Regions from separate parts of the Halomonas sp. BN3-1 genome, predicted to be linked through region 2. Evidence: predicted binding sites of a transcription regulator. Region 2 holds the regulator's gene; each other region holds the start of a gene.
What was found. The regulator FNR, encoded in region 2, switches genes on or off when oxygen is low (the NO sensors DNR and NnrR bind a similar motif). The targets are predictions, from matches to a motif close to TTGATNTANATCAA.
Positions count from the first base shown of each region.

Region 1: a site for FNR is predicted at 1,948-1,961, ahead of C9F12_RS08905 (peptidase U32 family protein). Genes of this name have one in related genera too.
Region 3: a site for FNR is predicted at 1,520-1,533, ahead of ccoM (cytochrome c oxidase subunit CcoM). Genes of this name have one in related genera too.
Region 4: a site for FNR is predicted at 3,615-3,628, ahead of petA (ubiquinol-cytochrome c reductase iron-sulfur subunit). Genes of this name have one in related genera too.

Region 1 covers NZ_PYVV01000005.1:167,960-175,680, reverse strand. Annotated here, with positions in the region: gene C9F12_RS08915 (aminotransferase class III-fold pyridoxal phosphate-dependent enzyme) at 1-8, shown strand, start outside; gene C9F12_RS08910 (CoA-acylating methylmalonate-semialdehyde dehydrogenase) at 150-1,646, shown strand; gene C9F12_RS08905 (peptidase U32 family protein) at 2,017-3,012, shown strand; gene C9F12_RS08900 (U32 family peptidase) at 3,024-3,941, shown strand; gene C9F12_RS08895 (SCP2 sterol-binding domain-containing protein) at 4,018-4,578, opposite strand; gene C9F12_RS08890 (hypothetical protein) at 4,814-5,002, shown strand; gene C9F12_RS08885 (hypothetical protein) at 4,999-5,316, shown strand; gene C9F12_RS08880 (ribonucleoside-diphosphate reductase) at 5,354-6,130, opposite strand; gene C9F12_RS08875 (adenosylcobalamin-dependent ribonucleoside-diphosphate reductase) at 6,236-7,721, opposite strand, start outside.
Region 2 covers NZ_PYVV01000002.1:104,407-112,127, reverse strand. Annotated here, with positions in the region: gene ccoG (cytochrome c oxidase accessory protein CcoG) at 66-1,484, shown strand; gene C9F12_RS03850 (FixH family protein) at 1,484-2,005, shown strand; gene C9F12_RS03845 (heavy metal translocating P-type ATPase) at 2,005-4,479, shown strand; gene ccoS (cbb3-type cytochrome oxidase assembly protein CcoS) at 4,476-4,706, shown strand; gene C9F12_RS03835 (sulfite exporter TauE/SafE family protein) at 4,703-5,389, shown strand; gene fnr (fumarate/nitrate reduction transcriptional regulator Fnr) at 5,544-6,284, shown strand; gene ttcA (tRNA 2-thiocytidine(32) synthetase TtcA) at 6,445-7,404, opposite strand; gene C9F12_RS03820 (hypothetical protein) at 7,637-7,721, opposite strand, start outside.
Region 3 covers NZ_PYVV01000001.1:309,042-316,762, forward strand. Annotated here, with positions in the region: gene C9F12_RS01385 (MFS transporter) at 1-113, opposite strand, end outside; gene rfaH (transcription/translation regulatory transformer protein RfaH) at 329-871, shown strand; gene C9F12_RS01395 (peptidylprolyl isomerase) at 894-1,400, shown strand; gene ccoM (cytochrome c oxidase subunit CcoM) at 1,596-1,709, shown strand; gene C9F12_RS01400 (proline--tRNA ligase) at 1,873-3,594, opposite strand; gene C9F12_RS01405 (hypothetical protein) at 3,900-4,370, shown strand; gene C9F12_RS01410 (benzoate/H(+) symporter BenE family transporter) at 4,505-5,716, opposite strand; gene C9F12_RS01415 (helix-turn-helix domain-containing protein) at 5,995-6,588, shown strand; gene C9F12_RS01420 (N-acetylmuramoyl-L-alanine amidase) at 6,608-7,654, opposite strand; gene C9F12_RS01425 (DUF3307 domain-containing protein) at 7,675-7,721, opposite strand, start outside.
Region 4 covers NZ_PYVV01000001.1:172,381-180,101, forward strand. Annotated here, with positions in the region: gene C9F12_RS00795 (Nif3-like dinuclear metal center hexameric protein) at 1-449, shown strand, start outside; gene C9F12_RS00800 (DUF1043 family protein) at 531-974, opposite strand; gene zapE (cell division protein ZapE) at 1,190-2,356, shown strand; gene rplM (50S ribosomal protein L13) at 2,578-3,006, shown strand; gene rpsI (30S ribosomal protein S9) at 3,020-3,409, shown strand; gene petA (ubiquinol-cytochrome c reductase iron-sulfur subunit) at 3,783-4,382, shown strand; gene C9F12_RS00825 (cytochrome bc complex cytochrome b subunit) at 4,382-5,641, shown strand; gene C9F12_RS00830 (cytochrome c1) at 5,641-6,411, shown strand; gene sspA (stringent starvation protein SspA) at 6,589-7,215, shown strand; gene C9F12_RS00840 (ClpXP protease specificity-enhancing factor) at 7,307-7,721, shown strand, end outside.

The DNA.
Region 1 (7,721 bases), on a different contig from region 2:
TCGACTGAGGCCGCTCGCCGGTGCCGACGCCCGGCTTATCCACCTGAAACCGACAGCCTGTGGACAACCTTTGCACCCGCTATTCACAGCATTATCCACAGCGCGGACGGGCCATGCCCGTCCGCCCTTTCGACATTTGAGGACCCTCGATGGACAACGTCAATCACTGGATCAATGGTCAGGATCTCGAGGCCAGCCGCCATCTGCCGGTCACCAACCCGGCCACCGGCGAGACCATTCGCCAGGTCGCCGACGGCAATGCCGACACCGTCAAGGCCGCCATCGACGCCGCCCAGGCGGCCTTCCCGGCCTGGCGCGACACCCCGCCGGCCAAACGCGCCCAGGTGATGTACCGCTTCAAGGCGCTGCTGGAGCGTGACGCCGATCGCCTGGTGCAGCTGATCAGCGAGGAGCACGGCAAGACTCTCGAGGACGCCATGGGCGAGCTCAAGCGCGGCATCGAGAACGTCGAGTACGCCTGTGGCGTGCCGGAGCTGCTCAAGGGCGAGTACTCCCACAATGTGGGGCCGTCCATCGACGCCTTCTCCAACTTCCAGCCGCTGGGCGTGGTGGCCGGCATCACCCCGTTCAACTTCCCGGCGATGGTGCCGCTGTGGATGTACCCGATGGCCATCGCCTGCGGCAACGCCTTCGTGCTCAAGCCCTCCGAGAAGGACCCGTCCGCCGCCCTGGCGGTCGCCCGCCTGCTCGAGGAAGCCGGCCTGCCCCAGGGCATCATGAACGTGGTCCAGGGCGGCCGCGAGACCGTCGAGGCGCTGCTCGATGCCCCCGAGGTCAAGGCCGTGTCCTTCGTCGGCTCGACCCCCATCGCCGAGACCATCTACCGACGTGGCGCCGAGAGCGGCAAGCGGGTGCAGGCCCTCGGTGGCGCCAAGAACCACGCCGTGGTGCTGGCCGACGCCGATATCGACAACGCCGCCAACACCCTGATGGGGGCCGCCTACGGCAGCGCCGGCGAGCGCTGCATGGCGATCTCGGTGGCGGTGTGCGTCGGCGATGACACCGCCGACCGCCTGATCGAGGCCATGGACCCCAAGATCGCCGCGTTGAAGATCGGCCCCGGCACCGACAAGGGCCTGGACATGGGCGCCCTGGTCACCGCCCAGCATCGCGACAAGGTGCTCGGCTATATCGAGAAGGGCGTGCAGGAAGGGGCCACCCTGGTGGCCGACGGCCGCGACCTGGTGGTCCCGGGCCACGAGAACGGCTTCTTCGTCGGCGGCTGCCTGTTCGACCGGGTCACCCCGGAGATGACCATCTACCGCGAGGAGATCTTCGGTCCGGTGCTGTGCGTGGTGCGTGTCGACAGCCTCGATGAGGCCATCGCCCTGACCAACGCCCACGAGTACGGCAACGGCACCTGCCTGTTCACCCGCGACGGCGAGGCGGCGCGTCGCTTCACCGACGCCATCGAGGTCGGCATGGTGGGAATCAACGTGCCGCTGCCAGTGCCGGTGGCCAGCCACAGCTTCGGCGGCTGGAAGCGTTCGCTGTTCGGCGACCTGCACGCCTACGGCCCTGACGCGGTGCGCTTCTACACCCGCCGCAAGGCGGTGTCACAGCGCTGGCCCTCGCCCTTCGAGACCACCCAGGCGGAGTTCCACTTTCCCTCCGGCGGTCAATAGGCACAGGCAAGAAGACCACGGGCCCTGCGGGGCCCGTTTTCGTTTACGACAGCGAGCGAGCCGCTGATCCACCACTGACAGGCGACTTTTACACCGCAGTCCACAGCCCCTGCACCGCCTGCCCACCACTTTTCACAAGGTGCCACACAGGGTTATCCACAGAACGACTCACAAGCTCATCGCCACCTTTATCTGCACGCCTGACCCGCAAGTCGGATTCCCACCATCGCCAGGTTGTCCACACCCGGCCCCGGTGCGGCGCGTCATCCCTTCGCTCCATCCCCCACTTCATTGGCGGACACTGATACGCATCAAGCCGGCGGTGTCCGGGCGGGGCTAGCATGGCGCCTCTCTTCGCTCGGAGATCGACATGGAACTGGTCTGTCCCGCGGGTAGCCTGCCCGCTTTGAAGCGCGCCGTGGACGAGGGCGCCAACGCGGTCTACTTCGGCTTTCAGAATGCCACCAACGCCCGCCAGTTCGCCGGGCTGAACTTCACCGACAAGCGCGCCCGCGAGGGTATCGACTACGCCCACGCCCGGGGCTGCCGGGTGTTCTGCGCGATCAATACCTACCCGCAGCAGTCGAGCCTGGCTCAGTGGCGCGCGGCGGTGGACCAGGCGGCTTCGCTTCAGGTCGACGCCCTGATCCTGGCCGACCCGGGCCTCCTGGCCTACGCCGCCGAACGCCACCCGGACATCCCCCGCCACCTGTCGGTGCAAGGCTCCGCCACCAGCCACGAGGCGCTGGCCTTCTACCACCGCGAGTTCGGCATCCGCCGTGCGGTGCTGCCCAGGGTGCTGTCGATCCACCAGGTGCGCGACCTGGCCCGCCACAGCCCGGTGGAGCTCGAGGTGTTCGCCTTCGGCAGCCTGTGCATCATGGCCGAGGGCCGCTGCTATCTGTCGTCCTACCTGACCGGCGAGTCGCCCAACACCCACGGCGTGTGCTCGCCGGCGGCCCACGTGCGCTGGGAGGAGACCGCCAGCGGACGCGAATCGCGCCTGAACGGCGTGTTGATCGATCGCTACCGCGCCGACGAACAGGCCGGCTACCCGACCCTGTGCAAGGGACGCTTCAACGTCGAGGGCGATATCGGCCACGCCATCGAGGCGCCGACCAGCCTCAACACCCTGGATCTGCTGCCCCAGCTGGCGTCACTGGGCATCAAGGCGATCAAGATCGAGGGTCGCCAGCGCAGTCCGGCCTATGTGGCCAGCGTCACCCGAGTGTGGCGCCAGGCACTGGACCATCTGGACCGGGCCGGCGACGACTATCGCCCCCAGGCCGACTGGAGCGCCGCCCTGGCGCCGCTGGCCGAAGGCTCCACCCACACCCTCGGCGCCTACGAGCGCGACTGGAAATGACAGGAGGCGAGATGACCGCTGCTTCACTGGAATTGAGCCTTGGCCCGGTATCCTTCTACTGGACCCGCGAGCGCTACTTCGCCTTCTATGAACAGGCCTGCCACTGGCCGTTGACCAGCGTCACCCTGGGCGAGACCGTGTGCTCGCGGCGGCGCGACATGAAGCTCGCCGACTGGCTGGAGATCGGCCACCAGCTGGCCGCCGCCGGCAAGCAGGTGATCCTCGGTTCGCAGACCCTGATCGAGTCCAACGCCGACCTGCGCGACCTGACCAGGCTGTGCGACAACGGCGACTTCCTGGTCGAGGCCAACGACATGAGCGCGGTGCACCGGCTGTCCGAGGCGGGCCTGCCCTTCGTCGGCGGCCCGGCGCTCAACCTCTACAATGTGCCGACCCTGGAGATCCTCAAGCGCGCCGGCATGTTCCGCTTCGTCGCCCCGGTGGAGTTGCCCGGCGCCGACCTGGCCCGGCTGCTGTCTGACGCCCGCGAGGCGGGGCTGGCGCTGGACTGCGAGGTACTGGCCTACGGCCACCTGCCGCTGGCCTGGTCGTCACGCTGCTTTACCGCGCGCCACCACCAGCACCCCAAGGATCGCTGCCAGTTCGTCTGCCAGGACTATCCGGAAGGGCTGACGCTGACCACCCAGGACGACAGCCGTCGACTGTTCACCCTGAACGGTATCCAGACCCTGTCCGGGGCCTGTCAGGACCTGCGCCACGAGCTTGCCGAGATGGCCACAATGGGCGTCACCACGGCCCGGCTGAGTCCGCGTTCAGAGGGGATGGATAAAGTGGTGGCGGACTTCGACCTGGCCCGCCAGGGACGCTACCCGGCACCCTCGCCGCTGGCGCTGGTCGACGCCGAGCTGTGCAACGGCTACTGGCACGGCCAGGCAGGGATGGATCTGGCACCGGTGCTGGAAGACTAGGAGCCCCCGCCACCTCACTCAGGAGGCCGGTTCGCCGGCCTCCTGCGCTAGATGGTTCAACTTGTCAGCAAGGAGGCTAGGCCTCGCGAGGCAGCCAGCGCTGCAGCTGGCCCAGCGCCTCGAGCAGGTAGGGATGCAGCAGTTCCATTTCCTGGCCATCCAGCAGGTTCTTCACCGTCAGCCCCAGTTCGGTATCGCCTTCCAGGCACAGTCGGCGCTGGAAGAACAGGCTGTCCGGGTCTTCCTCGCGGCTGGCCAGGCAGGCGAACTCGCGCCAGCCCCCCGCCACCTTCACCTCCCAGGGCGCGTCGGTGACCTGCAGGCGCCCGTGGGTAAGCGTCAGGGTGACCGCCAGCGCCAGATCGTCAATGAACAGACACACCCGGCGCCCTTCGAGCACGTCGAACTCGCCGTCGGCCAGTGGCTCGGCCAGGGTGCGGTTGAGCCAGGGCTCGAGACTCGTGCGCAACAGCGGCAGGGGCAGCGGGCCGAGACGGCGCATCAGTGACAGATGCAGACGATGGGGCACCCGGGTCAAGGCGCCAGACGTCAAAGACGACGACAGCGAAGGAAGGGTGGGCAAGGCAGGAAGGGCAAGAGAAGGCAACGACAGCGAGCCGAGCGGCGACAGCGACATGACGGGTTCCTGGTCAAGCGGCACGACGCCGCCGGGTCATGCTAGCGATCCCGTCGCCCTCGGTTCATGACGCCCATCAAACCCTCTGGTAAAGCGCTCGTTGAACGCTCTGACACAGCCGGTCGCCGGGGTCGAAACGGGAACTCTGCTACACTGCGGACATCATGGGGTTCGGCCCCTTGGCTTCACCCAGGTTCCGCAGAGCATCGAGTTCACAAGCGGAAAAGGAGCAACGATGTCCATCGAAACCAGCTTCGAAGGCTACCTCAAGGCCAAAGAGGGTGGCCACCTGCGTAGCATGAAGATATCGCATCGCGGCGCCATCTCCGTGGACAGCGCCGAGCTGGTGCGGTCGCGCAAGGTCAAGAGCAACGTCAGAGCCCTTCGCCGCAGCCTCGATCGCAGGGACAGCAAGCCGGAATGAGCGGCATCAAGCTGCTGCCACCTTTCGTCCTGCTGGTGGCCGGCTTTCTGCTATGCCATTCGATCCCTTCCTGGCGACGCTACGTCATTCGTGCCAACGGACAACAGCTGACCTTGCGCAGCGCCATCGCCGGCTTTGGGGCCGCCCTCCCGGTCTTCGCTGTGCTTCACCTCCTGCACGCTTTCTCTGCCCCCTCCGCTTCTCCTTACGCCAACCCAGACACCCGGAGCGAGCCCTCTCCAGACACAACGATGGGCCCCGAAGGGCCCATCGTTGTGACGCTGGCTTATTCGCGCGCCAGCCGTGCTTTCTAGCCACGCATTCTAGTCGTGCTTTCCAACCAAACGTCGACTAGCCACACTTCGACCAGCCGCAGCCGGCGTAGCAGGTGGGGCAGCCGTCCATCATGATCAGCTCGCCGCGACACTCGGGGCAGTTGCCGACCACGGCGGGGCCGGCGCCTTCGGCGGCGGACTCGGCGGGCTTGCCGTCCAGCGGCTCGACCGCGCCGCTCGGGGTCTCGTCCTCGACCTCGGCGGGGTACCAGCCGTGGCCGGAGGCCTGGCGTCGGGCGTAACGGCTGACCAGGTCCTCCACCGGCACCTGGTTACCGTCGATGTCGAGGAAGCCGCGACGGTAGAGGATCTGCTGGATCGACCAGGCGATGGCGGCGACCTCGGAGTCGTGGAACATCGGCTTGTTCCAGCGGTTCATGCCGCAGCGCACCAGGCCCTTGTCCCAGGCCACCTTGCGCAGATCCGCCACCGCCTGGGTGACGTAGCCGCCGCGGGCGGCCAGCGACAGGCTGCGCATGGTGGCGGTGATCCACTGGTGCTCACTGGACAGCTGACCGGAGGGGAAGAAGAACTCCACCGGGCGCTCGATGATCACCCGCTGGCCGTTGAGCACGCCTTCCACCGGCATGAAGGACACCAGCAGGTAGACCTTCTTGCGGCCTTCGGCGCCGACGTAGGAGATCTTCTCGGACACCGCCTCCAGCGTTCCCTCGGGGCGCGAGGGGATGCGCATGGTCAGCGGGTTTTCCTCGGGCAGCGGGGCCGGCGCGGGGGCGGCCTCTTCGCTCTTGACGCGGTAGCCCACGATCTTGGAATTGATTTCGACAGCCATCAGCGGGCTCCTCCAGAAAGATGATGCGGGCGTGACACGCTCACGACCCAGGCATGATGTTGCGGCTCGCCGACTGGCTGGCCGGCTGGCTCGCCGCTGGTCCGATTACCACTTGCCATAGGTCCCCTCCTTCAAGCCGTCGTAGAGGTTGGCGGCGTTGTGTTCCTCGCCGTCGTAGATCACCGTCTCGTCGCCCTTGAGTTCGAGGGTCTCGCCGTTCTCCAGCTCGAAGATATAGGTGGTGTTCTTGAGGTCATCCTCGCGCACCAGCACGCCCTGGAAGGCCTCCGGGTTGAAGCGGAAGGTGGTGCAGCCCTTTAGACGGCTCTGGTAGGCGTCCAGGTACAGGTCCTTGAACGCCTCGAAGGCAAAGTCGGTGGGCACGTTGACGGTCTTGGAGATCGCCGAATCGACCCAGGCCTGGGCCGCGGCCTGCACCGCCACATGCTGCTTGGGGGTCACGGCGTCGGCGGTGATGAAGTACTCGGGCAGGTCGCTTTCCACCGCGTCGGCGTGCATGAAGTGACGGTAAGCGGCAAGCTCGAAGGACACCACCTCGACCTGCTCCTTGGTCTTCTTGCCGGCCTGGATCACGTTGCGGAAGTAGCGATGGGAGAACGACGGCTCGATCCCGTTGGAGGCGTTGTTGCCCAGCGACAGGCTGATCGTGCCGGTGGGGGCGATCGACGAGTGGTGGGTGAAGCGCGCGCCGTGCTCGGCCAGCTCCGCCACCAGTTGCGGCTCGACCTCGGCGATCTTCTGCATATAGCGGCTGTAGCGCGCGTGCAGGATACGCCCAGGCACCTTGTCGCCGACCTCGTAGCCGTCGCGGCCGAGCTCGGGACGCTCGCGCAGCATCTTCGGCGTCAGCTCGAACTCCTGCTCGAGGATCGGGGCCATGCCCTTCTCGCGGGACAGCTCCAGCGCCTGCTTCCAGCCCTCCACGGCCAGCACTCGGCTGACTTCCTCGGTGAAGCCCAGCGACTCGGCCGAGCCATAGGGCATCTTGAGCATGGTCATGGTCGAGCCGAGGCCCAGGAAACCCATGCCGTGGCGGCGCTTGGCCTCGATCTCGCGGCGCTGGCCGGACAGCGGCAGGCCGCTGATCTCGACCACGTTGTCGAGCATGCGGGTGAAGATCGCCACTACTTCGCGGTACTTGTCCCAGTCGAAGCGCGGCTTGTCGCCGAACGGATCGATCACGAAGCGGGTCAGGTTGACCGACCCCAGCAGGCAGGCGCCCTCCGGCGGCAGCGGCTGCTCGCCGCAGGGGTTGGTGGCACGGATCTCTTCGCAGAACCAGTTGTTGTTCATGCGATTGACCTGGTCGATCAGGATGAACCCGGGCTCGGCGTAGTCATAGGTGGAGCGCATGATGGTGTCCCACAGCTCGCGGGCCTTGATCACCTCGACCACGCGGCAGGCCACGCGACCTTCAGCGTCCTGGGTGTAGCCGTCCTCGATCACCGGCCAGTCGCGGTAGATCAGCTCGCTGTCATCGACGTCGCCCTTCTCGCCCTCGTGCAGCGGGAAGGCCAGCGGCCAGTCGGCGTCCTGCTTCACCGCTTCCATGAACTCGTCGGTGATCAGC
Region 2 (7,721 bases):
CCACCCACCTACCCGTCAATCGCTAGACTGGGGCTTCGGCCCCATCGACGCGATGTGAGTCTGCCATGAGCGACAAGATCCCTGCCCACGACGTCACCGACCCTGCGGTGTCGCACCATTCCCCCGACAGCCAGAGCATGTACGAGAGCCGCCGGCACATCTACGTACGCGAGATCAAAGGCGTGTTCCAGCGTGTCCGTCGGGTCGCCAACTGGGCGCTGATGCTCGGTTTTCTGCTGCTGCCCTGGATTCCCTGGGGTGATCGACCGGCGGTCTGGTTTGATCTGCCAGGGCGCGAATTTCATATCTTCGCCGCCACCTTCTACCCCCAGGAATTCGTGCTGCTGTCCTGGCTTCTGATCATCTGCGCCTTCGGCCTGTTCTTCATCACTGTCTTTGCCGGTCGAGTATGGTGCGGCTACACCTGCCCCCAGAGCGTCTGGACCTTCCTGTTCATCTGGGTCGAGCACCGCATCGAGGGGCCGCGCAATCGTCGCATCAAGCTCGACAAGCGCTCCTGGGACGCCGACAAGGCCTGGCGCAAGAGCGCCAAGCACGCCATCTGGCTGATCATCTCGGCGGCCACCGGCATCACCTTCGTCGGTTACTTCACCCCGATCGGTGGCCTGGTGCTGGATCTTGCCACCCTCTCGGCCAGCGGCTGGTCCTATTTCTGGGTCGGCTTCTTTATCGTCTTCACCTACCTGAACGCCGGTTGGCTGCGCGAGCAGGTCTGCCTGTACATGTGCCCCTACGCCCGCTTCCAGTCGGTGATGTTCGATCGCGACACCCTGATCGTGTCCTACGACTACCACCGCGGGGAGCCTCGCGGCCCGCGCAAGCGCAACGCCGACCCGGCAGAGCAGGGCCTTGGCCACTGCATCGACTGCGACCTCTGTGTTCAGGTCTGCCCGACCGGCATCGATATCCGCGACGGTCTGCAGTACCAGTGCATCACCTGCGCCGCCTGCATCGACGCCTGCGACAGCGTCATGGACAAGATGGGCTACCCCCGTGGCCTGGTGCGTTACACCACCGAGCACGCCCTCGACGGCAACAAGACCCACCTGTTGAGACCACGCCTGATCGGCTACCTGGTCGCCCTGGTGGTGATGATCGGCCTGTTCGTCTGGACCATCGCCGACCGCACACCGCTGGATGTGGATGTGGAGCGCGATCGCGCTCGGCTCTACCAGACACTGACCGATGGACGCATCGCCAACTCCTACGCCATGACCGTGCGTAACCTCGACAACCGCCCTCATCGCTACGTGATCGAGGTAGCCGGCATCGAGGGTCTCGAGAGCGACACCACCGCCATCGAGGTTCCCGCCAACCAGTCCCGCCAACTGGTGATGACCTTGAGCGTGAATCCTGATCAGATGGAACAACGCAGTGCCGATATCAGCGTTCGCGTCCTCGCCGAGGACGATCCGTCCGTGGCCATCGAACGTGAAAGCCGCTTTATAGGAGTTACCCCCTGATGTCCCTGTCCGATCCCCAGGTGCCGCCCTGGTACAAGCAGTTCTGGCCCTGGTTCCTGATCGCCCTGCTGCTGTCGTCGGTCACCTTCAGCATGGTCTACCTGGCCTTCTCGATCCGCTACTTCGACGGTTCGGTGCCGGACGATTACTACAAGGAAGGTCTGGCCATCAACGTCCAGCTCGAAAAGCAGCAACGTGCCGAGGCGCTGGGGCTGGCGGCCGAGCTGCGCATCGACGCCACCACCGGCGACGTGGTGGTAACACTCGATGGCGACGAACGCCCCCAACGGCTGGATCTGGCGCTGAAGTTCCCCACCGATGGCGCCCGCGACCGGGCCCTGGTGCTGACCCACACCCGTGAAGGCCACTACGTCGGCACCCTGGAGCGCAATCTGCGCTATCGCTGGTACCTTCAGCTGCAGCCCCACGCAGAAGGCGCGTCAGGACAGCCTGAATGGCGCCTGACCGGCGAGGCAGAGTTCCCGCGGGAGACCACCGTGCGCCTGACACCGGGACTCTGATGGCGGCCTCGTGCTACCACTGTGGCGCTCCGGTGGAGGCCACAGCACCCTGGTCGATCACCCTGGATGGCCAGCGCCATCCGCTGTGCTGCCCGGGCTGCGAGGCGGTGGCCCAGGCCATCGTCGGCGGCGGCCTGGACAGCTACTATCGCTTTCGCACCGCCCTGCCGGAGCGCCCATCGCCGACACCCGCCGACGAGGCCCGCTATCAGGTATTCGACGATCCGGGCCTGCAGGATCGTTTCGTGCGTCAGGATGGCGACACCAAGGTAGCGACCCTGGCGGTGGATGGCATCACCTGCGCCGCCTGCGCCTGGCTGATCGAACACCGCCTGAATGCCCTCGACGGCCTGGAGAGCTGCGCTGTCAATCTTTCCCAGCATCGCCTTCAGGTGCGCTGGGATCCCGAACGCCTGTCGCTGTCGCGCCTGCTGGCCGAGATGGCTGCCATCGGCTATCCCTCCCAGCCCTACGAGCCGGACCAGGCCCAGCAGCGGCTCAAGCAACAGTCGCGCCAGATGATAAGGCGCCTGATCGTGGCGGCCGTCGGCATGATGCAGGTGCTGATGTTTTCCATCCCGCACTACGTCGACGGCGGTGATCTCAGTAGCGAGTTCGAGCGCCTGTTTGCCTGGCTATCGCTGGCGCTGACCACTCCGGTGGTACTGTACTCGGCCAAACCCTTCTTCGTCGGCGCCCTGCGTGATCTGCGAACCCGCGTGCTGGGCATGGATGTGCCGGTGGCGCTAGCCATCAGTGGTGCCTTCGTCGCCAGCACCTGGTCGGTCGTGAGCGACTCCGGTGACCGCTACTTCGACTCGGTCAGCATGTTCACCTTCTTCCTGCTGTTCGGACGCTACCTGGAGTCTCGCGCCCGTACCCACTACGGCCGTAGCGGCAATGCCCTGGCCAGCGCCCTGCCGAGCGCCGCGGTGCGCCTCGACGAGCAGGGCGATGAACGCGTCATCCCCGCCAGTCGGCTGGTCCCGGGTGACCGGGTTCGGGTCAGCCCCGGCGCCCAGATCCCCGCGGACGGCAACCTGACCTCGGGCCTGGCCCAGATCGACGAGTCGCTGCTGACCGGCGAATCGCTGCCCTGCCTGCGTCGCCAGGGAGATACCGTGCACGCAGGTACCCTGTGCATGGACAGCCCGATCGAAGTGATGGTCACCCGCATCGGCGACGACACTCGCGCCGCCGGCATTCTCGATCTCACCGACCGTGCCTTCTCCCATCGTCCACGTATCGCCCGCCTGGCCGAGCAGGTGGCCCATCGCTTCGTGTTGAACCTGCTGGTCATCACCGCCATGGTGGCGCTGGTCTGGAGCCTGATCGACCCGAGCCGCAGCCTGTGGATCACCCTGTCGGTACTGGTGGTGACCTGCCCCTGCGCCCTGGCGCTGGCGACCCCCACCGCCCTGACCGTGGCCCACGGCCGGCTGAGACGTGCCGGGGTACTGGTGACCCGAGCCGATGCGCTGGAGACCCTGGCCTGTCTCGATCGCGTCGTCTTCGACAAGACCGGCACCCTGACCCGGGGGCGCATGCAACTCGCCGAACACCGGCCGCTGAGCGACGACGAAGGAAGCGCCACCAATGGCGAGATGGACGCTGCCGCCAAGCGCCGTCATCTGGCACTGGCGGCGGCACTGGAGACCGGCTCGGAGCACCCCATCGCCCGCGCCTTCGCTGACTGGCGCGACGCCAGCTGCCAGGCCAGCGAACTGCGCAATCACCCGGGTCAGGGCGTGGAAGGCGTGATCGACGCCCAGCGCTGGCGACTGGGCCAGCCGCATTTTGCCTGCCTGGGCCAACCCGTTCCTGAGCTCCCTGGCGCAGGGCTTTGGTTGCTGCTGGCCTGCGAAGGCAAGCCCCAGGCCTGGTTCAAGCTCGACGATCAGCCCCGTGACGACGCCGCCGAGACCCTCGCCGCCCTCGCCCAGCGAGGGCTTGCCATCGAGATCCTGTCGGGCGACCGCGCCGTCAACGTTGGCCAGCTTGCCCGCACACTGGGCGTCGATCAGTGGCGTGGCGAGGCCACCCCCGAGGACAAGCTCGGGCACTTGAAGGCGCGACAGGCACAGGGTGAAAAGGTGGCTATGGTCGGTGATGGCATCAATGACGTGCCGGTACTGGCCGGCGCCGACCTTGCCATCGCCATGGCCGGGGCCAGCGACCTCACCCGCACCCGCGCCGATCTGGTATTGCTGGGCGAACCGCTCACGGGTATCGTCGAAGCCATCGAGGTGGCCCGCCAGACCCGTCGCATCATTCGCCAGAATCTGTCCTGGTCGGTGCTCTACAATGTCGTGGCGCTGCCCGCAGCGGCGCTGGGCTTCGTGCCCCCTTGGCTTGCCGCCATCGGCATGTCACTCAGCTCGTTGCTGGTCATCGCTAATGCCCTGCGTCTGCGACGTGGACGCACCAGGCGGACCGCGACGCCTTCACCCGTCACCGCAAGCCCCGGCCCATGAGCATCCTTTACCTGTTGATACCCTTGTCGTTGATCCTGCTGGGCCTGGCGGTCTGGGCCTTCTTCTGGGCGGTGCGCAACGACCAGTTCGAGGACCTCGAAGGCCCCGCCTATCGCATCCTGTTCGAGGATGAGGACGACACTCGCGGTGCCGATGACGGCGCTTCCTCTTCCGAAACGCCTGCGCAGACATCCGATCGTGGTCCATCGTCCAGAGGGCCTGAGTGAACCCTACCGGCCTGGAACTGCCTCCCATGATGGCGGCCTTCGTGTTTGGCCTGCTCGGCGGTGCACACTGTATTGGCATGTGCGGCGGTATCATGAGCGCCCTGACCTTTGCCATCCCACCCAGCATGCGTCAACCTTGGCGGGTGAGCACACTTGTGCTCGGCTACAATGTAGGTCGTATCACCAGCTACTGTGTGGCGGGCGCTCTGGTTGCCGCCCTGGGTTCGGTGATCGGCCTTTCGCCGACCCTGCGTGGCCTGATGCAGATCGTCGCCAGCCTGATGTTGATCCTGATGGCGCTTTACATTGCCGATCTATGGAAAGGCCTGCGTCACGTCGAGGCACTGGGACGTCACCTCTGGAGGTACCTGGAACCCGCAGGCAGACGCCTGTTGCCGGTGGTGCGTCTGCCCCAGGCGGTGGCGCTGGGCGCCATCTGGGGCTGGCTGCCCTGTGGCCTGGTGTACTCGATGCTGGCCTGGAGCCTGGCACGGGCCGAGCCCCTCGAGGGCGCACTGCTGATGGCGAGCTTCGGTCTTGGTACGCTTCCGGCGCTGGTGGTGACGGGCCTCGCCGCCAGACAAATGCAGGCCCTGCTGGCGCATCGGGCAACACGCCTTGTCGCCGCTGGCATGATCATCGCCTTTGCCGTCTGGCAACTTTGGACTGGGCTGCACCAATGACGCATCCTACCTCTAAGTTATTAATCCTAAAGAGGTAGACGCCACTTTTAGCTGATCTGAGGGTGTAGAATAGTGCCATCAACGTGCTGTACGGGCGACGTCTGTTCTCCCCATGGCCCAGTCAATATCGATCCCAGATCCACAGGAGCTGCGAATGAGTCCTACGGCCCAAGATCGGCGGCGTCCCATGCTGCATGAGACTCGCTGTGAGTCCTGCAGCCTGAGTTCCTTGTGCCTTCCGCTGTCGCTGGAGACCGCCGACCTCGAGCGCTTCGATTCCATCATCCGTCGTCACCCGCCGATCAAGAAAGGCACACGATTGGTCGAGCAGGGAGATCGCTTCACCAGCGTCTTCGCGGTCCGATCGGGGAGTCTCAAGCAGATCACCACCGAAGGCAGCGGCGAAGCTCAGTTGACCAACTTCTTCCTGCCCAGTGAACTGGTTGGTCTGGATGGCATCGACGACGGCCGCTATCCCGGCAGCGTGGTGGCGCTGGAGACCACCACGGTGTGCGAGATTCCCTTCGACCGCCTCGATGCGCTGACCCAGACCCTACCGGAGCTGCGTGCCCAGCTGTTTCGCACCCTGAGCAAGGAGCTGCGAGAGGACCGCCGGATGATGCAGCTGCTGTCACGCAAGACCGCCGATCAGCGCCTGGCCTGCTTCTTCCTCGGCCTGTCGGACCGCTTCCGCCGCCGCGGCTATTCACCGTTCAGCTTCCGCCTGTCCATGTCCCGCGCCGACATCGGCAATCACCTGGGGCTGGCGGTGGAAACGGTCAGCCGTATCCTCGGGCGTTTCCAGCAGCAGGATCTGGTGGCGGTATCGGGACGTGAGGTCAATATCCTCGACCTGACCGCGCTGTCGACCCTGGCCGACACCGAAGTTACCTGAGCGGGCCTGGCGGCAGTGTGCCGGGCTTGGCCAGCAGCGCCCGGTACCCAGGATCTGGAAAGCAAAGCGTAATAGATGGCGTGTGACAAGAAAGAGGCCGCATCCGGAGATGCGGCCTCTTTTGCTGTCATGGCGTCATGCACATTCGCTGTTGGCGAGATCAGCCGGCATCCACCACGTCGATGCGCCGGGCCTGGCGTTCGGCCTGTACGGCCTCCAGCCCCTCGAAGTCGAACAGTTGCCGATCCGCCAGCTGCGACGGCGCCACATTGGTCACCGCCTTGAACATGCTCTCGAGGCGCCCGGGATGCTTGACCTCCCACTCGGCCAGCATCTCCTTGACCACCTGGCGCTGCAGGTTGGGCTGGGAACCACACAGGTTACACGGGATGATCGGGAACTCCATCGCCTCGCTGTAGGCCTGGATATCGGCCTCGCGGCAGTACGCCAGCGGGCGGATGACGATGTTCTTGCCGTCGTCGGAGAGCAGCTTGGGCGGCATCGCCTTGAGGCTGCCACCGAAGAACATGTTCAGAAACAGCGTCTCGAGAATGTCCTCGCGGTGGTGGCCCAGGGCGATCTTGGTCGCCCCGATCTCCTCGGCGAAGCCATAGAGAGAGCCGCGCCGCAGGCGTGAGCAGAGCGCGCAGGTGGTCTTGCCCTCCGGCGTCTTCTCCTTCACCACCGAATAGGTGTCGCGCTCGAGGATGTGGTAGTCCACGCCGATACTGTCCAGATAGTTCGGCAGCACATGCTCCGGAAAGCCCGGCTGCTTCTGATCCAGATTCACCGCCACCAGCGAGAAGTTGACCGGCGCGTTGCGCTGAAGGCTGCGCAGGATCTCGAGCATGGTGTAGCTGTCCTTGCCACCAGACAGACACACCATGATCTTGTCGCCTTCCTGGATCATGCCGTATTCGATGATGGCGTTACCGGCCTGGCGGCGCAGGCGCTTCTGCAGCTTGTTGAACTCACGCCGTGCCTTGGCCTGAACTTGGGCTTCCGTCTGATCGCCATCCGCAGCAGGGTCGGCCGGGCTGACACCGGCATCGATCGAGAGATGGTCATCCTCGGGGGTACGGGGATCGAACAGGGTGGCGGAGGCGGACTGTGGCGACATGGGAGCGGGACATCACGGCTGAAAATGAAAGAGGCGCCAGTCTACCATCCGGACGCTTTAGTGGCGAAGAGGTCAGCGACCGCTTACCCCGGCGAGGACAATACGGGAGAGGCTTTTCGTCGGCAGCACATCGGAAACCGCCAAGGACGACACCGCCGTAGTGGCGCCCTTGCGCGTCGTGGCCTGGTCTGGTCTGGCAAGTCGAAGAACGCAAGTGCCTGTCAGCCAGGCCCTAGACGACGTTCAGCGCCAGCAGATAGCGCACCACCACGCCCAGCAACAGCAGCAGGATGCCGGCACGTTGCCAGCCAAACTCG
Region 3 (7,721 bases), on a different contig from region 2:
AGCAGAAAGGGAAGGCCCGCAGAAAAGCCCAGAAACAGCATGGCCAGCACGGGTAATCGCAGGTAGACGCGCAGGGCGTCGACCCAGGGATGCTGGCCGGACGAGGTGGGCATGGATAGCCTCCTTGCAGTTGGTCGGCCACAGGCCGCCTTCCGAATGGTAAAATGCGCGCAACATCTCGGTGCGGCTCGACGAATTGTTGCAAAGCCGCAGGGGCGATACCAGCGGTGATCATCAAGGGTCGTCGGCAACGCACCGGGAACCGCGTCAATGACAGGCGATACTGCCGGCTTGGTGGCTGGTGGTGGTTGAGTCTGGAAGGAGTCACATGAGTCACAGCAATATCGAGGCGGGCCTGGGGGGCGATGCCACCCCGCGCTGGTACGTGGTCCAGTGCAAGGGCGGAGAGTCGTTCCGGGCCGCCGAGCATCTGGCCAACCAGGGATACGAGCTCTTTCATCCAGTGCTGGAGGTGCAGAAGAAGCGCCGCAACAAGCTGACCTGGGTCGAGGAGCCGCTGTTCCCCTACTATCTGTTTCTGCGGCTCGACCAGGTCGAGAGCAACTGGCGCCCGATTCGCTCGACCCGCGGAGTGTTGAAGATCGTGACCTTCGGGCTGTCGATGCCGGTGCCGGTCAGCGATGAGCTGATCGACCTGCTGCGCCAGCACGGCGAAGCCAAGGACGACGATCCTGGCCAGCTTTACTTCCGGGCCGGAGAGTCGGTGGAGATCACCGACGGCCCCTTCAAGGACCTCAAGGCGGTGTTCGAGAGCCACAAGGGCGAAGAGCGGGCGATCGTGCTGCTCAACATGCTGCATCGCCAGCAGCGCCTGGAAATGCCCGTCGCCGCGCTCAAGCGCCAGGACTGATGTCGACCCCAAGGAGCCCGAGATGAGAGTTTCTCCCCAGTGTGTGGTGCGTCTGCACTATGTCCTGAGCAACCAGCAGGGCGACGTCCTGGACGATTCCTGGAAGCGCGATGAGCCGCTGGAGTATCTGCACGGCCACGGCAACCTGATGGAAGGCCTCGAGCGGGCCCTGGTCGACGCCGAGGTCGGCAGTCGCCTCAGTGTCACCCTGTCCCCGGCCGAGGCCTATGGCATGCGCGACGAGTCGCTGGTGCGCGAGGTGGGACGCCAGGCCTTTCCCGGTACCGATCTGCGCCCCGGCATGTGCTTCCAGACCCCCGGCGATGCCGGCCCACAGATCGTCAGCGTGGTAGAGGTCAAGGGGGACAGCGTGGTGGTGGACACCAACCATCCCCTGGCCGGGGAGACCCTGTCGTATCGCCTCGAGGTGCTCGAAATTCGCCAGGCCACCCGCGCCGAACTGGCCAAGGGGCACCCGCTGCCGCCCGGCACCGAGGCCTCCGAGGTGGAGGACCGCAAGGTCCTCTAGGGTCCCGGCAGCGGTAGCTGGAGGCGCTCTCGCTGAAAGGGTGCCACAGACGACGAAAAAGCCGCCTCTTGAAGGCGGCTTTTTCGTCGTCATGGCGGGCCGATGTCTCGCGGTCACCCTTGACGCAGGTCAGCACAATTCAAGGGCCGACCGGGTACCATGAATTCATCGACACAGAGACAGGAGGACAGTGCCATGTACGTCGACAACGCCGTCATTTTCGGGCTGGGTGCCGTCGCTCTCTCTGTGGCCTTCATGGCCGGCTGGATCGCTTTTATCATCCGCGACGCTCACCGTCGCAAGCGATAGTCGTCAACCAGCGTCAGGGGAGGGGGAGTCATCCCCCTTTTTCAACCGACCCTTCGGGGTCGGTTTTTTTTTGCTTTATTGCACCTGAGCGCACCTGAACTCGCCTGAATTCCATCCGCCTGCCAGGCGCGCCGCGACAAGCCGCGGCGCGCCACGCGGGGCCTTAAAGGGCGATGCGCTGCTTGAGGAACTCGACGATCTCGTCGGCGGGCACCATGGTGGCCTCGCTGTCACGGCGACCCTTGTACTCGAGCTCACCCTTGTCGAGGCTGCGATCGCCCACCACCAGTCGATGGGGCAGGCCCATCAGTTCCTGATCGGCGAAGCGCACGCCGGGACGCAGATCACGATCATCCAGCAGCACGTCGAAGCCGGCGGCGCTGAGTTCGTCGTGCAGGCGCTCGCTGGTCTCGCGCACGCGCTGGGACTTGTGGGCGTTCATCGGCACGATGGCGATATGGAAGGGGGCGATGGCGTCGGGCCAGATGATCCCGCCCTGGTCGTGGTTCTGTTCGATGGCAGAGGCCACCACGCGGGTGATGCCGATGCCGTAGCAGCCCATCCAGGGGTGAACCGCCTTGCCTTCGTCGCCCAGCACGGTGGCATTCATCGCCTCGCTGTACTTGCGACCGAGCTGGAACACGTGGCCTACCTCGATGCCGCGCTTGATCGACAGCACGCCCTTGCCGTCGGGTGATGGGTCACCCTCGACCACGTTACGCAGGTCGGCGACCTTGGGCAGGGCCACGTCGCGCTCCCAGTTGATGCCGAAGTAGTGCTTGCCGTCGACGTTGGCACCGGCGCCGAAGTCGCTCATCAGCGCCACGCTGCGATCGATGACGATCGGCATCTCAAGCCCCACCGGGCCCAGGGAGCCGGGGCCGGCGCCCACGGCGGCGCGGATCTCTTCTTCGCTGGCCATGGTCAGCGGCGTCGCCACCTCCTCGAGGTGCTCGGCCTTGACCTCGTTGAGCTCATGATCACCGCGCACCAGCAGCGCCACCAGGCCGCCCTCGTGGCCGTGCACCATCAGGGTCTTGATGGTCTTCTCGATGGGCAGGCCGTGCTGCTCGACCAGGGTGGCGATGGTCTTGGCATTGGGGGTGTCGACCAGCCTCAGCTCCTCGGTGGGCTCGGCGCGGCGGGCATCGCTGTCCAGGGGCGCAGGCAGGGCCTCGGCCTTTTCCATGTTGGCGGCGTAGTCGGACTCGGTGGAGAAGACGATATCGTCCTCGCCGGAGTCGGCCAGTACGTGGAATTCGTGGGAGCCGGTACCGCCGATGGAGCCGTTGTCGGCGATCACCGGACGGAAGTCGAGACCCAGGCGAGTGAAGATGCGCACGTAGGCGTCGTACATCTTCTGGTAGGTGTCCTTGAGCGAGGCCTCGTCCAGGTGGAAGGAGTAGGCGTCCTTCATGATGAACTCACGCGAGCGCATGACCCCGAAGCGCGGACGGATCTCGTCACGGAACTTGGTCTGGATCTGGTAGAAGTTGGCCGGCAGCTGCTTGTAGCTGGCGATCTCCTTGCGTACCAGGTCGGTGATCACCTCTTCGTGGGTCGGGCCGACGCAGTAGTCACGCTGGTGTCGATCCTTCAGGCGCAGCAGTTCCGGACCGTACTGCTCCCAGCGGCCCGACTCCTGCCACAGCTCGGCCGGCTGCACCGCCGGCATCAGCAGCTCCTGGGCGCCGGCACGGTCCATCTCTTCGCGCACGATACGCTCCACCTTGCGCAGGGTGCGAAGGCCCAGCGGCAGCCAGGTGTACAGGCCGGAGGTGAGGCGGCGAATCATGCCCGCGCGCAGCATCAGCTGGTGGCTGATGACCTCGGCGTCGGCAGGAGTTTCCTTCAGGGTACTGATCAGAAGTTCGGTGGCGCGCATGGGTCCGCAGGTTCCTTCACATCGAGTCTGGTAAGCGCTGGAGGCGAGCAGGACAGCAGGCTGTCCCGTCGATGGCCGTCGAGGGGCATCCTCGGCGACTCGCATCCGGCCATGAAAGTGACGTGCATTGTACGGGGAAGGCGTCATGCCGGCAAAAGCAACCGCCACCGTTGGTGGCGACAAGGAGCGAAGGGTGGCGAACGTGGTAGGATGCGCATGAGTTTTATCATGCTGGGCAGCGGTCGAGTCGTTGTCGGCACCGCTTTCCGTCATTTATGCCAGATTACTGCAAGAGGAAGTTGTTCATGCTGCGTCCGCCCCGTCTGCTTACCGGCCTGGTGCTTGCCACCACCCTGACCTCGCTCGTCGGCTGCGGTACCGTCTTTCATCCCGAACGCAAGGGGCAGATCAGTGGTCGCATCGACCCGGTGGTGGCGGTGGCCAACGGCGTCGGCCTGCTGTTCTTTATCGTGCCCGGGGTGATCGCCTACGCGGTGGACTTCTCCAACGGCACCATCTACCTGCCGGGCACGGGCTCCGCCAGCGTCGATTCTCTGCCCATGGGCGAGGGGCGTGATCTGGCGAGCCTCGAGCGGCTGGTCAGCGAACGTGTCGGTACCGAGGTCAAGCTGAGCGACGAGCTGGTGCGTGTCGAGCAGGTCGAGAGCCTGGATGAGGCCCTGGCCATGGTGCGCATGGCCAGTGACGAGGCGACCCACGCTGGCCGTGCCGTGCCAGCCAGTGCCTCGCCCGACAGCGTGTCGCTGGACGGCTGAGATCGATCACGCCGGGTGCGCCCACAGCACCCGGCGGTTGCTCCTGTGGTTCTTCCCTTGTCTTGTGGTTCTTCCATCGCCGCCTGAGCGGCCGCCCCCGCAGCATCCTTCCCGCAATCTCTACCGCCCCCGACTCAGCGCCTGCGCTGCAGTCTCAGCACGATCAGCCCCGCCACCAGGCCCCAGAAGGCCGAGCCGATGCCCGCCAGGGTCAATGGCGATGCGGTGATGGCGAAGGTGACCAGCACCGCGTCCAGGTTGTCGCCGTCGCTGAAGGCGGTACGTAGCGCACCGCCCAGGGTGGCCATCAGCGCAAGTCCCGCCACCACCGCGATCATGGCGCTGGGCAGGGCGTCGAACAACGACGCCACCGTCGCCCCCAGGGCGCCCAGCAGCAGATAGCCCATTCCCGCCGCAATGCCGGCGGTGTAGCGTCGCCCAGGCTCGCGGTGGGCCTCTTCGCCAAGGCAGGGGGCCGCGCTGATCGCCGCCATGTTGACGCCGTGGCCACCGAAGGGTGCCATCAGCAGCGACGCCAGGCCGGTGGCCCCCAGGCTTGCCGCCACCGGCGGCGTAAAGCCCGCGCTTCTGACCATGGCGAACCCCGGCAGGTTCTGGGTGGTCAGGGTGACCGCGAACAGCGGTATGCCGATACCCAGGCACACCACAGGATCGAAGGCCGGGGTCACCCAGGCAGGACGGGTCAGACTCACGGCAACACCCGCCAGACTCAAGTCGCCGCGGCCCAGGCACAGCGCCACCCCCGCGGCCAGGACCGTGACGATGGCCAGGCGTGGCGCCAGGCGGCGGCACAGCATCCATACACCCAGCAGAGCCAGCGGCAGGCAGGGGTCTGTCTGCACGGTGGTGAAGACTTCCAGCACGAAGGGCAACAGGATGCCGGCCAGCATGGCCGAGGCGATCGACGCCGGCACCACCGCCATGATGCGCTCGACCAGGCCGCTGGCGGCGACGGCGAGCATCAGCAGCGATGACAGCAGGAAGGCACCGACGGCCTGGTCGAAGGGCACGCCGGGCAACTGGGTCACCAGCAACGCCGCCCCGGGCGTCGACCAGGCGGTCAGCAGCGGCATGCGATAGCGCCAGGACAGCCCCAGCGATGTCACACCCATGCCGATGCCCAGGGCCCACATCCAGGAGCCGATCTGGGCCTGATCGATAGCGGCGGCCTGGGCCGCCTGGAAGATGATCGCGGCGGAACTGGCGTAGCCGATCAAGACCGCGGCGAACCCGGCGGCCAGCGTGGAGGGATGAAGGTCGTCGAGCATCTTCGGGCGATGCGTCTGGCCAGCCTTGGCGGCCAGTGAACTTGGCGAAGCTTTCATGAGACGGTCCAGAAAAAGCCAGGGAAACCGCGGAGCGGGTACATTGGAGTTTGTGCGTTATAACGTCCAAGGCTAGCAGTGGACGTTATAACGCACAAGCATGCTGAAGTGAGAGAAGTGAGAAGAGAGAAGAGAGAAGAGACGAGAGACGAGGAACAAGAGAAGAGGAACAAGAGGCAGGAGTCGTGGCGCGTAAGGTGTGGTGTGCTGACCGCAAGCGACGGCGGGCCAGGTGCGTAAACCTTGCGTATACTGGGCCGACCTTTCTGGAGGCCGCCATGCAGGATATTGCCGACCATATCGCCACCACCCTGAAGGGACTGCGCCAGGCTCAGGGCTGGAGTCTCGAGCGTGCCGCTCGCGAAACCGGCGTCAGCAAGGCCATGCTCGGCCAGATCGAGCGTGGTGAGTCGAGTCCCACCGTCGCCACGCTATGGCGCATCGCCAGCGGCTTTCGGGTCAGCTTCTCGTCGCTGTTCGGGAGCCCGACACGGGCCATGGACGGCCCCCTGGAAGAACGGCGCGTGAGCATCGACGATTCGGTATGGGGCAGGGACAGCGCCGGCATGCGAGCCAAGCTGCTGTTTCCCTACGATCCCATGCTGGGTTTCGAGATGTTCGAGATCGAGCTGGCTGAAGGCGCCGAGAGCGCTTCCAGTCCCCATGCGCCGGGGGTGGTGGAGCATCTGGTGGTGGTGGAGGGCGAGCTGGTGCTGGCCATCGACGACGACTGGCATCTGTTGAAGGCGGGGGAGGGGCTACGCTTCTTCGCCGATCGTCCCCACCTGATGCGCAATGAGGGGCCGGGGACGCTGCGCTTTCACGATGTGATCCACTATCTACCCGGTGCCGCCAGCGACGGTTCCGGTTGAAGCTCGTCCCGTCACGTCGTCAGAGTGCTTTCCGTTGCGCTCCTTGTTCCAATTGCTCCAGCGCCTCGGGTCGATAGCGCTCGAGCAGGGCCCATAGCCTTGCCGCGCTGTCGGCGTCTGGCTGGCCATCGAAGTTCGCCGGGCGAAAGTGCAATTGGAAGGCCCGCAGGGTGGCGCGACTGGCGTCATCCCACACGCCACTGGCTTCGATCCCGTAGCCCCAGGCGGCCAGCGCCCGCTGCCATTCGATCAACGCCGGTGGTTCCCGCTCGAAGCGGCTGCGGTAGTGGGCGACGCGCGGGGCCTCGGGCCAGGCGCCGATGCCGGCCTCGTGAAGCTTGCGCCAGGGAAAGGCCGGCCCCGGGTCGAGCTTGCGCAGCGGTGCCACGTCGGAGTGCGCCAGCACGTGCTCCGGGGCGATCCGGTGACGCTCGATGATATCCCGGGCCAGCGGAATCAAGGCGTTGAGCTGGTCACCGGGGTAGCTTGCCCAGCGCACCGGGCCCTCGGGGGCATCTAGCTCGCTGCCGACCCAGGGGCGATCGGGCCCCTGGTTGACGATCTCGATGCCGATGGAGGTGTCGTTGAGCCCCACGCGATTGCCCCAGCGGCTGGCGCCGGCGTGCCAGGCACGGCGGCTCTCGGGCACGAGCTGGAACACCACCGGGGTATTCTGCAGGCGTCGTGTGGGCAGCGGCACCAGGTAGTGGCTCGATACCCGGGGTCCGGTCAGGGCGCGCAGTGAGTCGGCCTGGTTCTCGTCGGTGTAGTGCAGGATCAGGAAGTGCACGCGACTATTGTGGCCCCGAGCCGGGTGGCGGTGGTCCACCACATAGCCGTCGCGCGGCTCCAGGGCGGGGCCCCGCTGGATCAGCGCCTCGGTGGCCAGGCCGCCGGCAAGGTCGCAGCCGGCAAGCCCGATCAGTGAAACAAGCAGGGTGCCTACAAGCAGCGCTGGCCTGCGTCGATCGCGGAGATGACCCGGCGGAGTCACGAAGGCCGTGGCGTCTTTCCCTGTCCACTTCGTTGTCCTCCTGGTCAGCCACCCGGTCAGCCACCTGGTCATGCACTTTGGCATCCGTTCTGTCATCCGCTTTGGCCTCCAAGCCACAGTCGCACCAGCAGGCCAAGCA
Region 4 (7,721 bases), on a different contig from region 2:
CCGAGCTTGGCAACAATGCGACCCTGGCGCAGCGCCTGGGGTGGACGGTGGAGGGAACGCTGGACGCGCCCATGGGCGAAGGGCTTCTGTGGCACGGTCGGCTGGAAAGGCCAATGGGCGTTGCCGAGCTGGCTGCCCAGGTAGGAGCGTCGCTGGCACGCGAGCCGTTGGTGATCGAGGCGCCTGGTACCGAGGCGGTGAGTCGAATCGCCTGGTGTACCGGCGGCGCCCAGGACATGATCATCCCGGCCGCCGAGGCCGGTGCCGAGGTGTTCGTTTCGGGCGAGATATCCGAGCGCACAACCCACCTGGCGCGGGAGATGGGGATCCACTATCTGGCAGCGGGTCATCACGCCACCGAGCGCTACGGCGTCCAGGCGTTGGGTGAATGGCTGGCGCAGCGCTTTGGTGTCGAGCACCGCTTCGTCGACATCGACAACCCTGCCTGAGCAGCAAGCGCCATCGACCGCTTGTGTCGCTGCCAACGCCAGAGCCCGCACCAGTGTGCGGGCTCTGTCATGGCGGGGTGGTCAGTAACGTGGCGGGCGCGGTTCTGCGTTCTGGTCGTCATTGGCCTGGCGCAGACCGAAGTCCTCTGACAGGGTGCCGCGGTTGCCGTCGGCGTAGTCCCGCGGAATGGCGATATCATCGCTGGTCTCGCCGGGTTCGCTGGGCGGTGTCACCTCGCCGCCGATGGCCTTGCTGCCAAGCTGGCGCGCCGACTCGTGAAGTTGGCGCTGCAGGGTGAGGGCGTCATCGCAGACCTGCCGGGCCAGGTCGTCCATCTGTTGCAGGTGGTCGTCGACACCGTCTTTCCACTCGGTCAGCTGGCGTTCCCGTTCGGTCAGCTTGAGGCGCAGCCTTTGGGCACTGCGTGCGCCGCCGTTGAGCAGGTGGTAGCCCAGTGCGCCGAGTCCAATTCCGGCCACCAGGCAAGCCGCCGCCAGGATCATGTTGAAGTTGCTTGGTTCCACGTAGTTCTCCCTGAGCTCTTTCGGACGACCCGCGGCCGCCGCCGGCCTGGCCGACGGCCCATTATAGAGGCGTTGGCTCATAAAGGGTCAATGGCCTGGGGCCTCCCTTGTCGTGCTGGCGTGATGCGCTGTTGCCGGTCGCGGCCTGGGACCTGCCATTCCTGTGTGGTCTGCGTATAATGCGGCTCCGAACTTGTTGACAGTCAGGACGCTACATGAGCTCTTCCCCGTCGAGCAGTGGTCGGCCAGAAACTCCGCTGGAACGCTACCGGCGCGACCTCCAACGTGATGATTTCACGGAGGATGCCGCCCAGGCCAATGCCGTGGCGCATCTGCAGCGACTGTATGACGAGCTGGTGGCAGCGCCCAAGGCCAAGGCGCCGGCGGCGGCGCGCGACGGCTGGGCGTCGAAGGTGAAGGGCCTGTTCGGGCGCAAGGAGGAAGAGCAGGAGCCGGCGCTGCCAGCCATCTCCGGGCTCTATTTCTGGGGCGGCGTCGGTCGTGGCAAGACCTACCTGGTCGACACCTTCTACGAAGCGCTGCCGTTTCCCCAGAAGATGCGCACCCATTTCCATCGCTTCATGCAGCGTGTCCACAACGAGCTGGATCACTGCAAGGGCGAGAAGAACCCGCTCCGGCTGATCGCCGGCAAGTTTGCCGAGGAGGCGAGGGTGATCTGCTTTGACGAATTCTTCGTCAAGGACATCACCGATGCCATGATTCTGGCCAATCTGCTCGAGGCGTTGTTCGAGCGCGGTGTGGTGCTGGTCGCCACCTCCAACATCGTGCCGGACGATCTGTACAAGGATGGCCTGCAGCGCTCTCGCTTTCTGCCGGCCATCGATCTGCTCAAGCGCCACTGTGAGGTGGTCAACGTCGATTCCGGCGTCGACTATCGACTGCGGGCGCTGGAGCGCGCCGAGATCTTCCATTCGCCGCTGGACGAGGCGGCGGATCAGGAGCTCGAGCGCAGCTTTCGCGAGATCGCCGGTCAGGCGGGGGAAGAGCAGGTGCCGGTGGAGATCAACCATCGCATCCTCAAGGCGCGTCGACTGCACGAGGACGTGGTCTGGTTCGACTTTCTCGAGCTGTGCGACGGGCCGCGCAGTCAGAACGACTACATCGAGCTGGCTCGCGAGTTCCACACGGTCCTGGTGTCCTGTGTGCGGCGCATGGACGCCGCCACCGACGATCAGGCCAGGCGCTTCATCAACATGGTCGACGAGTTCTACGACCGTGGCGTCAAGCTGTTGATGTCCGCCGAAGCGCCGGCAGAGGCGCTCTATGAGGGTGGCAAGCTGGAGTTCGAGTTCGAGCGCACTCTGTCCAGGCTTCAGGAGATGCAGTCCCGGGAGTACCTGGCGCTGCCCCACAAGCCTTGAGCCGACGGTGATTGCGTGTGTCCGAGGGGGTGACGGCACGCTTTCGCTCATGTAGAATGCGCGCTCGCTCGACCGTTGTGGCGGCATCGTCCGGATTTCCGGGTGCCGCGCAACCAAGAAAAATAGGGATGATCTCTTCGCGGCGTGGTCTCGCTGAACACCTGTCGGGTGTCCACAACACGACGAAAGGGATCCAACACATCGAATTGGTGATTTCATCCATGAAGACGTTCAGTGCTAAGCCGCAGTCCGTCCAGCGCGACTGGTATGTCGTCGATGCCGCGGACAAGACGCTCGGTCGTCTGGCTACCGAAATTGCTCGCCGCCTGCGTGGCAAGCACAAGCCGGAATACACTCCTCACGTTGATACCGGCGACTACATCGTCGTGATCAATGCCGAGAAGGTTAAGGTCACCGGCAACAAGGCCAGCGACAAGATGTACCATCGTCACACCGGTTACCCGGGTGGCCTGCGTTCCATGACCTTCAGCCAGCTGATCGACCACGCTCCCGAGCGTGTCATCGAAGGTGCCGTCAAGGGCATGCTGCCGAAGGGTCCGCTGGGCCGTGCCATGCACGCCAAGCTCAAGGTCTACGCCGGTTCCGAACATCCGCACGCTGCCCAGCAGCCGCAAGAACTGAACATCTGAGGGGATCTTCGCCATGACACAGCAGTATTACGGTACCGGGCGCCGCAAGACCTCAACCGCGCGCGTCTTCCTCAAGCCGGGCACCGGCAAGATCACCGTCAACAGCCGTGACCTGAACGAATACTTCGGTCGCGTGACTGGCCGCATGGTGGTTCGCCAGCCGCTGGAACTGACCGAGACCCTCGGCCAGTTCGACGTCTATGTCACCGTCAAGGGTGGCGGCGGCAGCGCCCAGGCCGGCGCCATTCGTCACGGCATCACCCGTGCCCTGATGCAGTACAACGAGGACTTCCGTCAGCCGCTGCGTGCTGCCGGCTACGTCACTCGTGACGCACGTGAAGTCGAGCGTAAGAAGGTCGGTCTGCGCAAGGCGCGTCGTCGCCCGCAGTTCTCCAAGCGTTAATCACCCACGCTTGCCGATCAACAACGCCCGGGCCATTGGCCCGGGCGTTGTCGTGTCCGGGGTTCGAAAAATTGTGTGCTGTAGTGCTCTGGTGGTGGGGATCATCGGGTCGCCTGGCGGCGCTTGTTTCCCTCGTTAATCTGTCATCGTCTATGCCTTTTGAGCCGCCCTGTCCCTCAAGGCGAACAGGCACAGTGGTATAAAGTTGTTCCACGTCAATTGTCTGGGGCTTGCGCAGGGGGTCTGGGTCAGCCGGCTTCTTGTGCCGGTGGGGGGGATTTCCTAACATACAATCCACTTGTATCCGTGGTCACGGACATTCAAGGGGCCGTGAAAACAACAACGGATAAAGTCTGATGGGAGAAACCAGATCATGGCAGACAACGGCGTGAACAAAGGGCGACGCCGTTTCCTCGTAGGGGCGACCTCCGTAGTTGGAGCAGTCGGCGCCGTCGGGGTAGCGGTACCCTTTGTGGCTTCCTGGCAGCCTAGTGCCAGGGCTCGGGCGGCGGGTGCGCCCGTTCAGGCGGATATTTCGAAGCTCGAACCCGGGCAGCGAATGACCGTCGAGTGGCGGGGCCGTCCTGTATGGGTCATCAATCGCACGCCGGAGATGATCGAACGTACCGAGGCGTTGACCGACGAGGTGCTGGCAGACCCGGATTCCGCCAAGCCGATGCAGCCGGACTATGCCGGCGGTTCGCTGCGCTCCATTCGGCCCGAGATCGGTGTGCTGGTTGGCATCTGTACGCATCTGGGCTGTTCACCGCTGTTCAAGCCGGAGCCCAACGCCGAAGGCGTCGGTGTCGATGACTGGCCCGGTGGCTTCTTCTGCCCGTGCCATGGTTCGCGCTTCGACCTGGCGGGCAGGGTGTTTCGCAATGTGCCCGCTCCGGTGAACCTGGAAGTTCCACCCTACTACTTTGTCAACGAGTCGGTCATCGTGGTCGGCGAAGACGGGGAGGGCGCATAATGGCGAATCCCAACAAGGCCAAGGCCGAACGCGGTTTCATGCGCTGGGTCGATGATCGCTTCCCCGCCACCCAGATGTGGCAGGAGCATCTGTCCGAGTACTACGCGCCCAAGAACTTCAACTTCTGGTACTTCTTCGGCTCCCTGGCGCTGCTGGTGCTGGTCAATCAGATCCTCACCGGTGTCTGGCTGACCATGAGCTTCAACCCCAGCGCCGAGGGTGCCTTCGCCTCCGTCGAGTACATCATGCGTGATGTCGAGTACGGCTGGCTGATCCGCTACATGCACTCCACCGGCGCCTCGGCGTTCTTCCTGGTGGTCTACCTGCACATGTTCCGCGGCCTGCTCTATGGCTCCTACAAGGCGCCGCGCGAGCTGGTGTGGATCTTCGGCATGGCGATCTACCTGGCGCTGATGGCCGAAGCCTTCATGGGCTATCTGCTGCCCTGGGGACAGATGTCCTACTGGGGTGCCCAGGTCATCATCTCGCTGTTCTCCGCCATCCCGAGTATCGGTCCCGACCTGGCCCAGTGGGTGCGCGGTGACTATCTGATCTCCGGGATCACGCTGAACCGCTTCTTTGCCCTGCACGTGGTGGCGCTGCCTATCGTGATACTGGCGCTGGTGGTGTTGCACATCATTGCCTTGCACGAGGTGGGGTCCAACAATCCCGACGGCATCGATATCAAGGCCAAGAAGGACGAGACCGGCAAGCCGCTGGACGGCATTCCCTTCCATCCGTACTACACGGTGAAGGATATCGTCGGAGTGGCGGTGTTCCTGTTCGTGTTCTGCGCGGTGATCTTCTACTTCCCCGAAGGCGGCGGCTACTTCCTCGAGAAGCCCAACTTCGAGCCGGCCAACCCGCTGAAGACGCCGGATCATATCGCCCCGGTGTGGTACTTCACGCCCTTCTACGCGATCCTGCGCGCCATCACCTTCTCGCTGTTTGGGCTGGACGCCAAGTTCCTCGGGGTCATCTTCATGGGGGCGGCCATTGCGGTGCTGTTCGTGCTGCCCTGGCTCGACCGCTCTCCGGTGCGCTCCATGCGCTACAAGGGCTGGATCTCCAAGGTGATGCTGGTGCTGTTCGCGATCAGCTTTGTCATCCTCGGGGTGCTCGGGGTGCTGCCGCCGACCGGCGCCAGGACACTGCTGGCCCAGATCTGCACCGTGATCTACTTCGCCTTCTTCGTGTTGATGCCCATCTATACGCGGCTGGAGAAGACCAAACCCGTTCCTGAAAGGGTGACTGGCTAATGAAAAAGCAACTGTTCGCACTGCTCTTCGCGCTGGTCCCGCTTTGCTCCTTCGCCGCGGGTGGCGAGGGGGTGCACCTGCGCAGCATGTCGCCGGATCTGGAGAACCAGGCCTCGCTGCAGAACGGGATGAAGCTCTACGTCAACTACTGCATGGGCTGTCATTCCCTGGAGTACCAGCGTTTCTCCCGCGCGGCCGAGGATCTGGGGATGCCCCAGGATCTGGTCGAGGACAATCTGATCTTCTCGCCGGAACTGGGGTACAACGACCAGATGCACAAGGCGATGAGCGCCGAGGATGCCGAGGTATGGTTCGGCAAGGCGCCGCCGGATCTGACCCTGGAAGCCAGGCTGCGCGGCACCGACTGGATCTACAGCTATCTGCTGAGCTTCTATCGTGACAGCGAGCGTGCCACCGGGGTCAACAATGTGGTGTTCCCGGCGGTGGGCATGCCCAACGTGCTCGAGCCGCTGCAGGGGGTGCAGGAGAAGGTCTGTGCAGCCTCCGACCATGCGGTCGGTGACGCCGAACTCGATCCGCTGACCGGCAAGTACCAGTCCTGCGAGACCCTGCAGGTGACGTCGCCGGGCAGCATGGAGCCCAAGGAGTTCGAGCAGGCGGTGTATGATCTGACCAACTTCCTGGCCTACGTGGGCGAGCCGTCCAAGCTGCATGCCCAGGCGTTGGGACCGAAGGTGCTGATCTTCATCCTGCTGTTTGGCATCATCGCCTACTTCCTCAAGCGCGAGTACTGGCGAGACATTCACTGACCGATTGGTCCACCATGGCGGGCGCGGGGTCGATGACCACGCGCCCGTTGCCTTTTCTGGTATCATCGTTGCGCCCGGGCGGACCCGCTGCGGGAGCAAAGATGTGCCCCTGATGCCCCCCCGAGAAGGGGGTTGTCGTGTTATCATCCCGGCTTGAACTGATGCGAGGATTGTTTCATGGGTGTAGTGGCCAAGCGGTCGTCGATGATCTTCTACTCCGGTGGCGAGGACCATTTCAGCCATCGTGTACGGATCGTGCTGGCTGAGAAGGGCGTGGCCGTGGATATTGTCGAGGTGACCGACGACAAGCATCCCGAGGAGTTGGCGGACCTGAACCCTTACAACAGCGTCCCCACGCTGTTGGATCGTGACCTGGTGCTCTACGAGTCCAAGGTCATGATGGAGTATCTGGACGAGCGTTTCCCGCACCCGCCGTTGCTGCCGGTCTATCCTGTCGCGCGTGCCCAGAGCCGACTGTGGATGCATCGTATCGAGCGCGAGTGGTGCCCGATGGTCGATCGCATCCTGTCCGGCAGCAAGAAGGAAGCCGACAAGGCGCGCAAGGAGCTGCGTGAAAGCCTGATCGGTATCTCGCCGATCTTCGAGGACATGCCCTTCTTCATGAGCGAGGAGTTCACCCTGGTGGACTGCTGCCTTGCGCCGATCCTGTGGCGTCTTCCTGCGCTCAATATCGAGCTGCCCGAGAAGCAGGTACGGCCGCTGATGGGCTACATGGAGCGCGTGTTCGCCCGTGATGGCTTCCGTGCTGCGCTGTCCGAGGCCGAGCGCGAAATTCGTCCCTGATGTTTTGCTTGAACGGAATGCCTGAGCCGTGTGTGTCCGGTCGCCACCGGAGTCGCCCGAGTTCCCATTCGCCAACCAAGAGGGCCATATCATGAAGTCGAGCCGTCCCTACCTGGCCAGGGCGCTGTACGAGTGGCTGCTGGATAATGAATTGACGCCGTATATCGTCGTCGATGCGGAGTACGAGAACGTCGAGGTTCCCAGGCAGTTCGTGCAGAACGGCCAGATCGTGCTGAACCTTGGCCCTACCGCCGTGCGTGATCTGGACATGGGCAACGACGTGATTCGTTTCTCGGCGCGCTTCAGTGGCAAGTCGGAGTTGCTGTTTGTACCGCTGCCTGCACTGATTGCCCTGTACGCCCGCGAGAACGGCGTCGGCATGGTCTTTGGTCACGAGCCTGAGCTTCCCGTCGAAGAGGCCAACGACGTCGATGCGCCGGCCCTGGAGAGCGTCAAGGATTCGTCAGAGGAGGAGTCTCCTGCCGCTTCCGATGAGGACGCAGGCG